Regions from separate parts of the Actinoalloteichus fjordicus genome, predicted to be linked through region 2. Evidence: predicted binding sites of a transcription regulator. Region 2 holds the regulator's gene; the other holds the start of a gene.
What was found. Region 2 encodes LexA, which represses DNA repair genes until DNA is damaged. Its sites were predicted from a motif close to CGAACACGTGTTCG; they were not measured.
Positions count from the first base shown of each region.

Region 1: UA74_RS02400 (BldC family transcriptional regulator) is a predicted target of LexA. The motif match lies at 817-830, and genes of this name have one in related genera.

Region 1 is NZ_CP016076.1:525,947-534,021, reverse strand. Features, by position in the region: gene UA74_RS02410 (DUF4229 domain-containing protein) at 1-189, opposite strand, end outside; gene UA74_RS02405 (Lrp/AsnC family transcriptional regulator) at 200-682, opposite strand; gene UA74_RS02400 (BldC family transcriptional regulator) at 951-1,184, shown strand; gene UA74_RS02395 (hypothetical protein) at 1,343-1,564, shown strand; gene UA74_RS02390 (MinD/ParA family ATP-binding protein) at 1,624-3,015, opposite strand; gene ccsB (c-type cytochrome biogenesis protein CcsB) at 3,120-4,094, opposite strand; gene resB (cytochrome c biogenesis protein ResB) at 4,094-5,932, opposite strand; gene UA74_RS02375 (cytochrome c biogenesis CcdA family protein) at 5,929-6,789, opposite strand; gene UA74_RS02370 (serine/threonine protein kinase) at 7,260-8,075, shown strand, end outside.
Region 2 is NZ_CP016076.1:1,925,424-1,933,498, reverse strand. Features, by position in the region: gene UA74_RS08765 (hypothetical protein) at 58-315, opposite strand; gene UA74_RS33415 (hypothetical protein) at 1,342-1,554, opposite strand; gene UA74_RS33410 (hypothetical protein) at 1,582-1,758, opposite strand; gene UA74_RS08750 (vitamin B12-dependent ribonucleotide reductase) at 1,929-4,802, opposite strand; gene nrdR (transcriptional regulator NrdR) at 4,988-5,470, opposite strand; gene UA74_RS08740 (LysM peptidoglycan-binding domain-containing protein) at 5,682-6,035, opposite strand; gene lexA (transcriptional repressor LexA) at 6,454-7,179, shown strand; gene UA74_RS08730 (hypothetical protein) at 7,662-8,075, opposite strand, start outside.

The DNA.
Region 1 (8,075 bases), 1.4 Mb from region 2:
CGCCACGAGCACCGGGCTGTTCAGCAGCACGAGAACGGCAGCGGGAACGGCCACCGCCAGCAGTCGGGCGACCGTGTACAGCAACAGGTCGGTGCCGAGCGTGCTCCGCGTCGCGGTGTCCTCGGTCATCGTCGTCTCCTTCCCCGCGTCGTCGACGGCCGTGGCGGACGCAGTGTCGTTCGAGCTCACCCCGCCGAGCCTACGGATCGGTCCGGCGCCCAGCGGCGGCCCACTGCTCGTCGGGATCGTTGGGGCGCCCCTCGAAGCGCGTCGAGAGCACGACGGTGGTCCGAGTACGCGCCACCCCCTCGATACGGCGGAGTCTGCCGAGGGCTCGCTCCAGGTCGTCCATGGTGGCGACCCGCACCTTGACGACGAAGGCCTCGTCCCCCGCGACCGCGTAGCAGGACTCCACCTCCGCGAGCGTGCCCAGCGCCTCGGCGATCCGTTCGTCATCGCCTGCGTCGCTGGGCTGGATGCCGACCAACGCCGTCACGCCGAGCCCGACCGTCCTGGGATCGACGACGGCGTGGTAGCCGGTGATGACCCCGGAGGACTCCAGCTTGCCGACCCGTTCATGAACGGCCGAGGCGGACAGCCCCACCTGCCTGCCCAGATCGGCGTAGGTAGCCCGCCCGTTGGCCCGCAGCGCCGCAATGATCCGCCGGTCCACACTGTCCATGCTCTGGGATTCTCCTCGTGCTCGCCGACGCAGGCGGACGGGCCCCGGCACGCCGAGACACCCTGGACGACGGGCGGACTCTCGTCCCCTTCCGTCCGAACCGAGTGTTTCGTCCCTTACCTGGCCTTTACCTACGCACAAGCGTTCGAGTACCTGGGGGGCGAGCTGTCAGGATTGTGTCGGTAACGCCGGATTCATCAAGCGCTCACCGCCGGGCACCAGGCGACCCGACGAACAGGGTGAGCGCTGCACTCCAGGGAGGTCACCTGTGACTGGGTCCGTTCAACACACCGAGCAGTACTCCGCCGAGCGGTTGCTCACCCCCGGAGAGGTCGCGACGATGTTCCGCGTTGATCCCAAGACGGTGACGCGATGGGCCACCGCGGGTCGGATCGGATCGATTCGCACGCCGGGCGGGCACCGCCGGTTCCGCGAGTCGGAGGTCAAGGCGCTGCTGGCCAATCTGACCAGGGAGGCCAGCTCACCGGTGGCGATGAACTGATCTCCGCGCCGGGCGACACCTCCGCCGTCGGAGACCATGGTCGACATCAGCGGCGGACACGCGCCCTCCTTCTCCTTTCACTCCCCGCTCCCGGTGGGGGCCGGCGGCGATCGTGGTGAGACGGGTTAACCTCGCAGGAGGAGAAGGAGGTGGCGCCTGTGCTGTATCTGCTCGCAGCGATCGGCGTGCTCAGTGTCGCCGTACTGCTGTGGCGTGCGTTCGCATCGGAACGGGTCGGCGTGTCACGACCCCGGCAGTCGGGCCCCGTGGCGCCCGACGACGATCCGGATTTCCTCCGCAGGCTCGATCAGCAGCAGTGGGAGGACCGGATGCGCAAACAGCGCGGATCCGATCAGGATGAGGGCAACCCGCCCGCCTGAGCGGGCGGGTTCGAGCTGGGGAGATCCGCCGAGGCTCGCCGGGATGGCCCCGCAGCCGGTCAGCTGGTTCGAGACCGGCTGATCGCCTGCGGGAAGTCGTCGGCCACCGTGGCGGCGAGTTCCAACAGGCCGAGACGGGTGTCCGGGGCGAGGCGGTCCAGCTCGATCTCCGCACCTTCTTCGAGGTGCGCGTCGAACGGAACCCGGCAGACCGCGCGGCACCGCGCAGCGAAGTGCTGGGTGAGCTTGTCCAGATCGACCTTGCCGGAGCCCGGCCGCACCGAATTGATCACCGCGACCGAGCGGGAGACCAGGTTCCGGTAGCCGTGCGCGTCCAGCCAGTCCAAGGTCGCCGAGGCACTGCGTGCCCCGTCTATGGAGCCCGACGACACGATGATCAGTGAGTCGGCGATGTCCAGCACACCGCGCATCGCCGAGTGCATCAGCCCGGTCCCGCAGTCGGTGAGCACCACGTTGTAGAAGTGCTCCAACAACGTCACCGAGCGCCGGTAGTCCTCTTCGCTGAAGGCCTCGGAGACGGCCGGGTCCTGCTCGCTGGCCAGCACCTCGAGCCTGCTGGGTCCCTGCGAAGTGTAGGCGCGGACGTCGCTGTACTTGCGGATGCGGGCGGCGTCCCGGAGCAGATGGCGGACGGTGGCCGTGGTCTCCAGCGGGATCTTCTGGCTGAGCGTGCCCCGGTCCGGGTTCGCGTCCACCGCGATCACCCGGTCACCACGCAGCGAGGCGAAGGTCGAGCCGAGCGTGGCCGTGGTGGTGGTCTTGCCCACACCGCCCTTGAGGCTCAGCATCGCGATCTTGTAGCAGCCCTGCAACGGCTGGTTGATCCTGGCGATCAGCTCACGTCGCTGACGCTCCGCCGGGCTCTCCCCGAGGTTGAGGGTGTGGCCGCTCGCCTTGTAGAGCATCCGGCGCCAGCCGCCCTGCGGCGGGCGCTTGCCCTGGCGGAGCAGTCGCGCCGAGGACAGGTCCTGCGGGGAGGAGGCCTGGTTCTGCTGCCTGCCCGGCTGCCCCTGCTGCTGGTAAGCCCCGTACTGCGGTGCATGGCCGGTGCCGGGCATCCCATAGGCCGGGGGCTGCTGGTGTGGTCCCGAGACGCTGGGATCAGCGTAATAGCCGCCCGCGACCGCCGGATCGACCTGATACGGGCCGGACGCCGGGTCGACGGCATAGGGTCCCGAGACCGGCTCCACCGGATGCGGGCCGGAGGCTCCCTCCACCGGATAGGGGCCGGAAGCCTGGTCCACGTAATACGGTCCGGAACTGGCCCCCTCCACCGGATAAGGGCCGGAACCGCCCGAATCCGCCGGTGGTGATGCTGCGGGTGCCTGCTCCCCGTAGTAGCCGTGCCCCTCGGCCCGCTGCTGCCCCCTGACGGGCGGCTGCCACATCGACTCCGTGGGCGACTCGGGCTCGTCTTGCCGTCCGGTCACCGTTCGGTCCCTCCATACCCAGCACATCGGGCGTTCTTCGATCCGCGACGACGGTAGCCCCACCGAAGCAGGGCCGTCGACACAGGGGTTGTCAAGAGTAGATCTCAACCTACTCCTGCGTAGGAGTGCAGACCCGCGACCACCAGGTTGATGAAGAACAGATTGAACAGATTCAGCGCGAAGGCGATGACGTTCACCCAGGCCGCTCGGGTGCCGCGCCAGCCGGAGGTCGCCCGCGCGTGCAGGTATCCGGCGTAGACGACCCAGCAGATGAAGGCCACCGTCTCCTTGGGGTCCCAGCCCCAGAACCGGCCCCAGGCCGCCTCGGCCCAGATCGCCCCGCAGATGATCCCGAAGGTGAGGATCGGGAACGCGAACACCGCACTGCGATAGGCGACTCGGTCCAGGACGGCGATGTCGGGCAGCTTCTCGCCGACGAAGGCGAACCGCTTCGGCTTTGCCAGATGCGCGGCCTTGATCAGATAAGCGACGCTCGCGGTTCCCGAGACCAGGAAGATCCCGCTGCCGACGATCGCCGCCGACACGTGGATGACGATCCAGATCGAGCGAAGCGAGGCCACCAGTGGTGCGGCCTCCGCGTAGAGCACCGTTCCTGCGACGAAGTAGAGGATGAAGACCGGGAGCAGCACGAACACGCCCAGCACCCGGATCGGATGCCTGCGCAGCACGAACAGCCAGGCCACGACGGCGGCCAGCGACAACGCCGAGATGTACTCGTACATGTTGCCCCACGGCACGCGGCCGGTGGCGAAGCCGCGCAGCACCAGCGAGGCGAGTTGCACGACCGCGCCGAGCACGGTCAGCGAGACGCCCATCCGGCCGAGACGCTCCGCGAGGGGACGTCGGGACGGGGGTGTGTCGGAGCCGGCGGTGGTCGCGTCGGCGTCGGTGGTCGAGGTCGTGCCGCCCGCCCCCACCAGCGCCGACGTCTTGGCCGTCTTGGGTTTGCGGGTGAAGCCGTACTCCGCGGCCTGTAGCAGCAACGCCAGCACGTAGATGACGAGCGCGCTGGCGAGGCACAGGTCGCTGTAGACGGACAGGGTCTCGTCGACCGGCATCAGGCGTCCTTCCCCAGAGCCGAATCCGGCTCACTCGCGGGCGGCTTCTGGACCGCCCCTGTCGCATCGGCCGAGGCCGCGTCGCCGGCCTGGTCCGGGGTCTCGGTGGGATCTGGTTCGTCGCGCGCGGCAGACGGCGGCACGGCGTCTGATTCACGGACCGGCCCAGGCTGCTCCACTGCATCTGACTCACGGAGCGACGCAGGCTGCTCCACAGAGCCTGATTCACGGAGCCTGGCAAGCAGCTCCACAGAATCTGATGCACGGAGCCTGGCAAGCAGCTCCGTGGTCACCCTGCCGAACTCCTCGCCGTATCCGGCCTGGTCGGTGCGGGCGAGCCCACCGAACTCGACCACGGTACGACCGGCTCCGTCGCCCGGATTCTGCGGGGTGATCCGCACCCACAGCCGTCGCCGCTTCACGATGAGGGAGAGCCCGAGGCCGCCGAGGATGAAGAGACTGGAGATCAGCACCCAGAACTGGGCGGGGTCGTAGGAGACCTGGAGCGAGGCCCACCGTTCCACGCCGTCGAAGCGCACCGTGGTGCCGTCCGCCAGCTCGATCTCCTCGCCGACGGCCAGGTTCTCCCTGGCCACCCGCACCAGCTCGCCCTCATCGACCATGTCCTGATCGATCTCGAAGATCGACTGGCCTCGGCCGGAGTTGTTCCCCAGGTCGCCGCGCATCACATCGACCGCGACCATCGGCTCGTTCAGCTGGGGGAAGCCGGAAGTGAGCAGGCCCTCCTCGGTGAACATCGGGGTCGGGGCGAGCAGCCCGGTGATCGCGAGCTGGTTCTCCCGACGTTCGTCCTCGTCGACGGTGTTCGGCGGGTCGAACTTCGTCGCGCCCTCGGAGAGCATCGTGGTCAGTTCGACCGGTCGCCACTGCACGTCGCCGAGCCGCTCCTCCCCGTCGGGGAAGGTCACGGTGAACTCCGGTGCGTAGCCGTTGCCCAGCAGGTAGACGCGGTCGTCCGCCATCCGCAGCGGATGGTTGACCCGCAGGAGGTGGTCCCGCCACGTACCGGTCTCCAGATCCGCGCCCTCCTGGTAGGACACGTTCGACTCGTAATACGTCGCCGTCCCCGCGTGGGTGTACTCGGCCGTGAAGTCGTGTACCTGGATGCAGAACGGGTTGAGCTGGGTGCCGTCGACGGTGATGCCGGGCCGGAACGAGTCGTAGTTGTAGATGCCGGAGTTGCAGAACTCGCCGCCGTCGGCCCGCACGATGACCTGGCCCTCGTACCCGAGCAGTCGCCCCGCCGCCATCGAGACCAGCAGCCCGACCAGGGCAAAGTGGAACACCAGGTTGCCCAGCTCGCGAAGGTAGCCGCGTTCCGCGCTGACGGTGTGCACGCCGTCGGCCTCGGTGCGATGCACCGTCCGCCAGCCCTTGAGTCGCTCGTCGACTCGGGCGCGCACCGTCTCGACGTCGTCGGTCACGGCGGCGATCCGGTGGTGGGGCAGCCTGCCGAGGCGACGGGGCGTCAGCACCGGCTCGGCCCGCAGCGACTTGGCGTGGTCGAAGGTCCTCGGCAGCAGACAGCCGATCAGCGAGATGAACAGCAGCACGTAGATCGCGGCGAACCAGACGCTGGCGAACACGTCGAACATCCCGAGCCGGGCCAGGATCGGCGCGATGGTCGGGTAGTCCTCGTAGAAGTCGTCGACCAGGCTGATGTTGGTCGACTCCTGGGGCAGCAGCGCACCCGGCACGGCAGCCAAGGCCAGCAGGAACAGCAGGGTCAGTGCGGTCCGCATCGTGGTGAGGCCGCGCCAGGTGTTCCGGAGGAAGGCCAGGAGCGCAGGAGGTTTCCTGCGAGTCTTCACGGTCACAGCGGCAGCTCGAAACTTCCGATGGGTCCCTGGATCAGGCTGATCAACACGCCCCACAACCCGGTGACCAGCATGATCCCGACGATCAGGAGCAGCACGCCGCCCCCGATCTGAATCCGTCTGCTGTTGCGCCGCAACCAGTCGCCGGTACGCACCGCCCAGCCCGCGCCCAGGGCGAGCAGGACGAAGGGCAGGCCGAGACCGAGGCAGTAGGCGATCACCAGGACGATCCCCCTGGTCATCATTCCGCCGTCGGCGTCGGTGGTCGCGGCGACCGCGATGACCCCGCCCAGGGTCGGGCTGAGACACGGCGTCCAGCCGAGTCCGAAGACGCCGCCGAGCAGGGGAGCCCCCCAGACGCCGGTCCCGAACCGACGATGCACCCGCACGTCGCGTTGCAGGGCGGGGACGAAGCCGAGGAACACCAGTCCCATGGCGATCGTGACGACCCCGCCGATCCGTTGGAGCAGCGGCTGGTTGGCGAAGATCAGGTCGGTGAGGCCGAGCAGGAACACCGTGCTCGCCAGGAAGACGGCGGTGAATCCGAGGACGAACAGGCCGGCCGCGCCCGCGACCCGAAGCCTGCCGGATCTGTGCTCGGCGGCCGCGACCGAATCGGGCACGGCGGCGCCCGAGGAGGTCGATTCCGCCGCCTGTTCGTCGCGCGCGGCGATCCCGCCTGCGGGGACCGGCCGGGTCTGCGGCGCCTCGGCGCCGACGAGCCCCGCGAGATAGGCCAGGTAGCCGGGAACCAGCGGAATCACGCACGGCGAGGCGAAACTCACGAGACCTGCAAGCACGGCGACTCCCGTGGCCAGCAACAGCGGCCCGGAGATGACGAACTCGGAGGGGTCCACGCATCGAGGGTAGGCACCCTACTCAGTGGCCCTTCCGTCGGCTCCTCCTCGACGAGACGCCGGTTACCCCCGTGTCGGGTGTCGGGTCGCGACCGGTCGCGGCCGATGGACGACGCAGGCCGCCGCTCGTGTCTGCCCTCGCCTTGGATCGCACGGGGTGGACAAGAGCCGAGGGCTCGCCGCGAGCAGCCCGGCCTCGCCCGCGCAGCGCCCGGGCCGTCAGAGGCTCGCCGACGACTCGCCTGCCGATCGCCCCGAACCTCGCGTCGGGCGCATTAAGGGCCTGCGACGATGCCGAATCAGACGTCGTCGAGTGCGCGGCGCCTGCCGACCGGGCCGGTGGCCGCTGTCACGCCCTCGGAGTCCGTGCCGAGGGCCGAAGCGCCGAGGCACGAGGGACACGCTGGTAGCCTGACCGACAAGAGTGAACCTGCCGTGATAATCGTCGAGTCGGAGTGGGGAACAGTTCAATGGAACCACTTTCTGCGACCGACCCGCGACAGATCGGCCGTTATCGGGTACTCGGACTGCTCGGCGCAGGCGGAATGGGTCGGGTGTATCTCGGTCGTTCTCCGGGCGGCAGGCCGGTGGCGATCAAGGTCATTCGCGAGGAGCACTCCGAGGACGAGCAGTTTCGAATGCGCTTTGCGCGTGAGATCGACGCGGCAGCCGCCGTGAGCGGCGCTTTCACCGCCGCCGTGATCGAGGCCGCCCCCGATGCCCGGCCGCCCTGGCTGGTGACCTCCTATATCGAGGGACCCTCGCTGCTCAAGGCGGTCAGTGATTTCGGTCCGTTTCCGGAATCGTCCCTGCGGGTATTGACCGCCGGGCTCGCCGAGGCACTGCGGGAGATTCATCAGAGCGGACTGATTCATCGTGATGTGAAACCGACGAACGTGCTGCTCGCCTCCGATGGACCGCGAGTCATCGACTTCGGCATCGCCTGGGCCGCCGAGGCCGTCTCGCTCACCCAGGTCGGCACGCATTTCGGGACGCCCGGATTCATGGCGCCGGAGCAGGCCGTCGGCGAGCGGGTGACCGCGTCGAGCGACATGTTCTCTCTCGGCTGCGTCATCGTCTTCGCAGCCACCGGCGTGAGTCCCTTCGGCGAGGGAAACTCGACGGCGCTGCTGTATCGAGTCGTCCACAACGAACCGACGCTCGACGGCCTGCCCCCCTCGCTCCGCGACGTCATCGGCACCTGCCTGGCGAAGAACCCGGTGCATCGTCCGCGCCCCGACGAGATCCTGGCCCAGATCGACACCGGCTTCGATCACGCCTGGCTG
Region 2 (8,075 bases):
CTGGCACCTCCTTATCGACCGTCCGTTCGGCGGTACCGCTGACCAAGGAAGGACTGATCAGCCACGTCTACGGTGGGCGAACTGACGCGGCGGCGCCGCGGCGATACGCGGCTGCCTGGCCAGCCCGTGACCGGAGAACCGTTCCTTGTTTTTCTTGCCCGCCCGCCTGCGTTCCGCACGGTTGGGCCCGGCCGTCTCGGCGGCCTGTACCTCGTCCACCTGGGGAAAGGGGACGGGAATCGACTCGCTGGTGGTCTGGCTCAGCTCATCCACCACGGCCGGACGGAGTTCGGAACCGGATTCATTTCGCGTCATGAAAGATCGCCTCCTCATGATTCGAGGACTGTTACGGACACCTCTGCCCCGCTGCCGATCATCGGCGGCGTCCCGAACGGACGCCAAAGCGAGGCGAGACGAATGAAGAAGACCGACCGATGCGCGAAAGACAGCGCCGGGCCGGAACAGAAAAGCATCATGCCGCCGAGAGACCGGCAGGCACGCGTGGGAGGTGACACCACGAAGAAGGGGCTTGTCAGCGCATGAACAGACCATAGCAAAGACCAGCGGGCCTACGCACGCGCTTTTCTCCTCCGAATCGCTCGGAGCGGTCCGCGGCGAGGCGCGGGACCGGCATCGGGTGGGAACCGCCTCACTCAGGACGGTGGGCGGGACCGGCCGACACGAGCGGCACGCTGACGGGCGTCCGCACCGCTGTCGCGGCAGACAGGCAGGCATCGGCCGTGGTCACGAGATGCGGGCTGCGACTTCCTTCGAGCTGGGGCACACGGCAGTGCCCTGCCAAGAGACCCGTACAGACGTCCCGCAGGCGAGGTTCAAGGAGGCAGACGAACACGGCCCGGCATGCCCGCCGAGGACTCGCTGACGCGCCGGTCCCGGTATCGGGCCGCAGACGTCGATCAGGGTCCCTGCGTCCAATAGCTCTGAAGCCTGGCCGCGGCCTCGTCCTTGGACAGCCCGACGATCTCGGACTCGTCGAGGCCGACACGTGAGTCAGCAGGTGCACGAGGTCGGCGGGCAGCGTCTCCGTCGGCGGCTCAGGCGTTCCGCGAGCGGGCCTGACGCCGTCATGCACACAGGGCCAGAACTCTGCTTCGTCGACTTCGAGCTGATCGCGAAGGACATGCCTCCAGCTGCTCTGCCCGTAGCCGCTGCGGTCCACCGGATGCGAGGAACGGGCCCGCAGAATCCTGCCATCGAGGAGATCGAGTTCGAAAGTGACGTGATGCGTACCGGTGCGCCCACGAGCGTCTCGCACTCGCCGCCATTCCTCGACCTGGCAGAAGGTCTCGTGATCCTTGCGCGTCGGCTGCGGCCACGAAGTCACCGCGCTGCACCGACCAGCCAGCAGCGCAACTGTTCGTCGTCACTGAGACTGATCAACTGCACCAGACCCCAGTTGTCGCGGTGGTTCGGCGCAGCGAGCAGGCGCTCCTGCCAGTCCTGCGCATACTCCCGAAGAGCATCGACCATCTCGGCGATCGCCTCGTCGAACGACGCGCCATCAGCGGAAACCGGCAGCCCCGGAATGAACACCGACCAGCTGTCAGCCTCGGGAACGGTTTAAGCATCCGACGGGACCGTCGACGCAATGAACCGACGCAGGCGCTCCACATCCACCATCGCCGTCATGACCGAGTCACGCCGAACCGTGGCGACTCGGCCCTCCTCGGCAGCGTCAAGCAGCTTCTTCAGATGCGTGCGAGCTTCGGTGTAGCTCTCGTAGTGAACGGTAGCCATACCCGCCTCCCCGGTCGGTCCCACAACAACCCCACCCACGGCCAAGTACGTCACGTACTTTCATTTGGTGGAGTCGCCTCTCGCAGACGCGGCACAGACACGGAAAGAGCCGGGGCGCGCCATCGCGCCCCGGCTCTGACCAGGTAGTTCACCCATTAACGGCGCCAGTGTCAGCTACACCCGGAGGTCGAGCCGCAGCCCTCGCACAGGTAGCAGGAGCCCGACGGACGCATCTTCGTGCCGCAGGTGAAGCACAGCGGCGCGTCGGCCGCCTTGCCCAGCCTCAGCTCCATCAGCTCCGTGGAACTGCCGGCCGCCCGGTCCGGCTGTCCCTCGACGGCGGGCTTCCGGTCGGCGTCGACGGAGGTCTGCAGCCCTTCGAAGTCGACCTTCTCGCTCACCGGCGCCGAGGTGTCCGGGTAGTCAGCCTCGACCTGTGCGGTGCGCTCGGCCGCCGTGAACACGCCCAGCCCGGCCCGCTTGTCGTAGGGCAGGTAGTCCAGGGCCATCCGACGGAACAGGTAGTCCAGCACACTGGTGGCGATGCGGATGTCCGGGTCGTCGGTCATGCCCGCAGGCTCGAAGCGCAGGTTCTGGAACTTCGAGACGTAGAACTCCAGCGGGATGCCGTACTGCAGACCGACGGAGATGGACATGGAGAAGGCGTCCATCACGCCTGCCAGCGTCGACCCCTGCTTGCCGAGCTTCACGAACATCTCGCCCAGCCCGTCATCCGGGTAGGAGCCCGCGTGCAGGTAACCCTCGGCGCCGCCGACCGTGAAGGAGTAGGTCTGGCTCGGACGCTTCTTGGGGAGCCGCTTACGGACCGGCCGGTACTCGACCACGGTCTCCGGCGACTTCTCCGCCGTGCTGCTCTTGGACACCGACAGCGGCTGGCCGACCTTGCAGTTGTCCCGGTAGATCGCCAACGCCTTGAGGCCCAGCTTCCAGCCCTGGAAGTAGATCTCCTTGACGTCCTCGACGCTCGCGTCCTCCGGCATGTTCACCGTCTTGGAGATCGCCCCCGAGATGAAGGCCTGCACCGCCGCCATCATGCGAACGTGGCCCAGCGGCGAGATGGAACGCTCGCCCATGGCGCAGTCGAAGACCTCGTAGTGCTCGACGCGCAGGCCCGGAGCATCGATCACGTGCCCGTGCTCGGCGACGTACTCGACGATCGCCTCCACCTGCTCCTGCTGGTAGCCGAGCGAGGACAGGGCGCGGGGCACCGTCTGATTGACGATCTGCATCGACCCGCCGCCGACGAGCTTCTTGAACTTCACCAGCGCCAGGTCCGGCTCGATGCCGGTGGTGTCGCAGTCCATCATCAGACCGATGGTGCCGGTGGGGGCGAGCACACTCGCCTGCGCGTTGCGCCACCCGTTGCGCGCGCCGACCTCGAGCCCCTGCTGCCATGCCCGGCTGGCCAGCGTGCGCACCGCGGCGTCGTTGGCGTGCAGCGTGCGGATCTCGTCGTTGGCCGCCGAGTGCTTGCGCATGACGCGCTGGTGCGCCTCGGCGTTACGGGCGTATCCCTCGTACGGACCGACGATTCCCGCCAGCTCGGCCGAACGCCGGTAGGCGACGCCGGTCATCAACGAGGTGATGGCGGCGGCGAGCGAGCGGCCGCCCTCGGAGTCATAGGCATGCCCGGTCGCCATCAGCAGCGCGCCCAGGTTGGCGTAGCCGATGCCCAACTGCCGGAAGCGACGGGTGGTGTCGCCGATGGCCTCGGTCGGGAAGTCCGCGAAGCAGATGGAGATGTCCATCGCGGTGATGACCAGTTCGACGGACTTCTCGAAAAGCTCACCGTCGAAGGTGCCGTCCGCCTTGAGGAACTTCATCAGGTTGAGCGAGGCGAGGTTGCAGCTCGAATTGTCCAGGTGCATGTACTCCGAGCACGGATTCGACGCCGAGATCCGTCCCGACTCCGGGCAGGTGTGCCAGTCGTTGATCGTCCCGTCGTACTGGATGCCCGGGTCGGCGCACTCCCAGGCGGCCTGGGCGATCTTGCCGAAGAGGTCTTCCGCATCGACCTCGTCGATCACCTCGCCGGTGATCCTGGCACGAAGGCCGAAGTCGCCCTTGGACTCCACGGCGCGCATGAACTCGTCCGAGACCCGCACGGAGTTGTTGGCGTTCTGGTACTGCACCGACACGATGTCGGAGCCGCCGAGGTCCATGTCGAAGCCCGCGTCGCGCAGCACGCGGACCTTCGCCTCCTCCTTGGCCTTGGTCTCGACGAACTCCGCGATGTCGGGGTGATCGACGTCGAGGACCACCATCTTGGCGGCGCGGCGGGTGGCACCGCCGGACTTGATGGTGCCTGCCGAGGCGTCGGCGCCGCGCATGAACGAGACCGGCCCGGAGGCGGTGCCGCCCGAAGAGAGCAGCTCTCGAGAGGAACGGATCCGCGACAGGTTCAGTCCCGCGCCAGAACCGCCCTTGAAGATCAGACCCTCCTCGCGGTACCAGTTGAGGATCGACTCCATCGTGTCGTCGACGGCGAGGATGAAACAGGCCGAGACCTGCTGCGGCGAGCTCGTCCCGACGTTGAACCACACCGGGGAGTTGAAGCTGAACACCTGGTGCAACAACATCCAGGTCAGCTCGTGCTCGAAGACGACCGCGTCCTCGTCGGTGTCGAAGTAGGCGTTCTCGACGCCTGCCGCGACGTAGGTCTTGACGACGCGATCGATGAGCTGCCGAAGGCTGTGCTCCCGATGCTCGGAGCCCACTGCGCCCCGGAAGTACTTGCTCGTGACGATGTTGACGGCGTTGACCGACCAGAAGTCCGGGTATTCGACGCCGCGCTGCTCGAAGTTGATCGAACCGTCACGCCAGTTCGTCATCACCACGTCGCGGTGCTGCCACGTCACCTCGTCGTAGGGATGGACTCCCTCGGTGGTGTGCACTCGGCGCACCCGAAGACGCGCCCCCGCGCCGTCGGCGAGCTCCCCCGAAGAGGACGCCGTGTTCGCCGCGTTCGCCGCCGACTTGGCCCGCTTGGACCGTGCCGGTGCACTCCCGACGGTCTCTGTCATGCCGCTCACTCTCATTCTCCAGGGCCCGACCGGACGATCCCCTCATCCGTCCGACCACGACCCGGCTAGGTACCGCACTGTGTCGTCGCGCATCGGCCGCCCCGGATCGAGCCGTGGCGGTACCGCACTGTGATTCCCACCTGTCCGCCGAGAAGGGCCGCGACCACCGCCCGTCGGCGCGTCGATCAGACGAAGGCCTCTCCCGAAGGCCGCTCGTCCGCAGGGTCCGCCGTCCGCAGATCGGCGATCTCCTTCTCGAAGTCCTCCACCGAGGAGAAGGATCTGTACACGCTCGCGAAGCGCAGATAAGCGACCTCGTCGAGGCTGCGCAGTGGGCTGAGGATCGCCAGCCCGACCTCGTTGCTGGGGATCTCGGCGCATCCGGTCGCCCGGATGGCCTCCTCGACCCGATGTGCCAACTGCTGTAGCGCGTCCTCATCGACCGGCCTGCCCTGACAGGCACGACGAACGCCTCGGACGACCTTGTCGCGGCTGAACGGCTCGGTGACCCCGGAACGCTTCACCACGGCGAGAACCGACTCCTCTACGGTGGTGAACCGCCGACCGCAGTCCGAGCAGGATCGCCTGCGCCGAATCGCCTGGCCGTCCTCCACCTCACGGGAGTCGACCACTCGCGAGTCGGGGTGCCTACAGAACGGGCACCGCACGATCCATCACCTCACATAACCGATCACCGAACAGCCAGTGTCGCTCTGCCACCGCATCAGCACGAACTGTGGCAGAACCCCAATCTGTGGACACGTCAGCCCGTTGCGACCACAAGATGTTGGGGTAGAACCTAGGCTCCGATCGATCGGATTGCAAGTCGACAGGCGGTCCGACACGCCGGTTGTGACGACCTGACGCGCCGCAGCCGAATCACCCCCGCACGTGGTCGCCCGCCGCAGGCACCCGCAGCACCCGGCCGACGCGTAACTCGGCGACCTCGGGGCCGTTGAGCAGCCGAATCCGGTCGACGACCTCGGCTGGAGCGCTGCCAGGAACCGCCCGCCTCGCTATCGACCAGACCGTCTCGCCCGCGCCCACCGTGGTGATCGTCGTCGCTTCCGGAACCGGGCCCGCGGAGGAGGGACGCGCGGCCGCCCAGGCCATGCCGAGCAGCAGCGCGACGAGCACCAGGACCAGCCCCGCCAGGCCGAGCGGACCGATCGGCCGGACCGGCCGCGTGGACGCGCCGAGGCGGGCCGCGGGAGCCGACCGAGCACGATGCATGCCGGAACCGCCCGCCGAACAGGACGATCCGAGGCGCAGCAGACGCCCATGGCGAGCAGACGCCCGCGCCGCACCCGCACGCCCGACGCGACGGACGGGCACCCGAGGCGGCGCGGGCGCACACTGATCGCCGTGATCGCGTCGCGTGCGCTCGTCGGAGGTAATGGTCACGAGTCCTCCCGCGAAGGTCTTTCATGAATCGAACAGATGTTCGATAGAACCCCTGTGCGATTTTCTACCACTGCATTCGCGGGAAGGCCAGCCCAAGGGGCGAATTCCTTCGAACAGGTGTTTGATCTTGCGTAGGTCACGAGTTACCGTTGTGGTCTCTTCACGAGCACAAAGCGTGAGAATGACTGATGGGGCACCCGAGAGGGTGGCGGGAGCAAGGCCTGCACGACAGGCCGGGAGGCACGAGATGGCACGCAAGACGACGGCGCAGGACACCGGCGGCGCGCGCGATGGCGCAGCGGTGCGTGCACTACCCGAGCAGTCCGAGGCCGCCTCGGTCGAGGCACTGACGCCCCGGCAGCATCGGGTGCTGGAGGTGATCCGGGAGTGGCTCGACCGCAACGGCTATCCGCCGAGCGTGCGCGAGATCGGCGAGGCGGTCGGCCTGACGTCGACGTCGTCGGTCGCTCACCAGCTCAGGACGTTGGAGCGCAAGGGGTACCTGCGCCGCGACCCGAACCGTCCTCGGGCCGTCGGCGTGCTCCCCATCGACCGCGTCCCGCAGGCACCAGCCGCTGCGGACCCCGACCAGGACGGCGCGCCCGTGTACGTGCCCATGCTGGGTCGGATCGCCGCAGGCGGGCCAATCCTCGCCGAACAGGCCGTGGAGGACGTCTTCCCGCTGCCGCGCGAGATCGTCGGCGAAGGCTCGCTCTTCCTGCTGAAGGTCGCGGGTGACTCGATGATCGACGCGGCGATCACCGACGGCGACTGGGTCGTCGTCCGCCAACAGCCCACGGCCGAGAACGGCGACGTGGTCGCCGCGATGATCGACGGCGAGGCCACGGTGAAGACGTTCAAACGACGCGACGACCACGTGTGGCTCATGCCGCACAACCCGGCCTACGAGCCGATTCTGGGCGACGAGTCGACGATCCTCGGCAAGGTCGTCGCCGTGCTCCGCAGGCTCTGATCGGCACGGGGGCAGCCGCTTCGGCCGGGGGTACCCGACGGACGCTCTCCGGGCACGTCGCGAGTTCGACACGTCGCGAGTTCGACACGGTGGCGGGGAGCAGGAGCACCCCGCCTGAGGGTCTTCGGCGGCCACGCCAGGACACCGAGCCGGTGTTCGCGGCGCGCCGACGCCGACGCGTGCTCGGGTGCCCGTTGCTGCGCTGCGGGAGTCAGCAGAGTGCTCCCACCGGTTCACCGCCACGAGGCGAAGCGGCCCGTGCTGCCGGGCGCACCGCACGCCCGGCGGACAACCGTCGGCGTCACATGCTCAGCGAGGCGGGCTCTTCCGCGGCCAGCCAGCAGGTCGGTTTGCGCGACATCCGGCCCGAGCCTGCTCGGACAAGCACCCGCACACGCACCCGGGCAGACCCCGCGACGCCGGCCGACCGCCCCGCTCAAGCGACCCGCCTCTCCGATTCGCCGAATCGACGGCCGCCCTGATCAGCGCCTTGCGCCGCCTCCTCCACGGCGCCACCACAGCAGCACTCCCGCCGCCAGCGTCACTGCGGCCACGCTGATGCCGACCTGCCGCAGGCCGGGCGGGCCCTCTGACGACTGTGTGTCCGCCGGGGCGGCGGACGGCGGCGCGTCCCGTCCGGGTTCGGCGGGTTCGGCGGCCGATTCGGACGAGAGACCGGCCTCCCGATCCCGACGTTCCAGCTCCGCCGCGAGCAGCCCCGTGGCATCGGGGACCGCACGGATCGGCTGGTCGGCGCCCTCAGAGCCACTGAGCAGGGTCCCGTCGGGTTCCCACGCCACTGCCTCGCCCTGTGGCTCGTCCGGCAGCGGGATACGCAGCGGCTCGCCCGCCAAGGCACTCAGGACGTCTCCGTCGGGTGCGGGAAAGAGATAGGC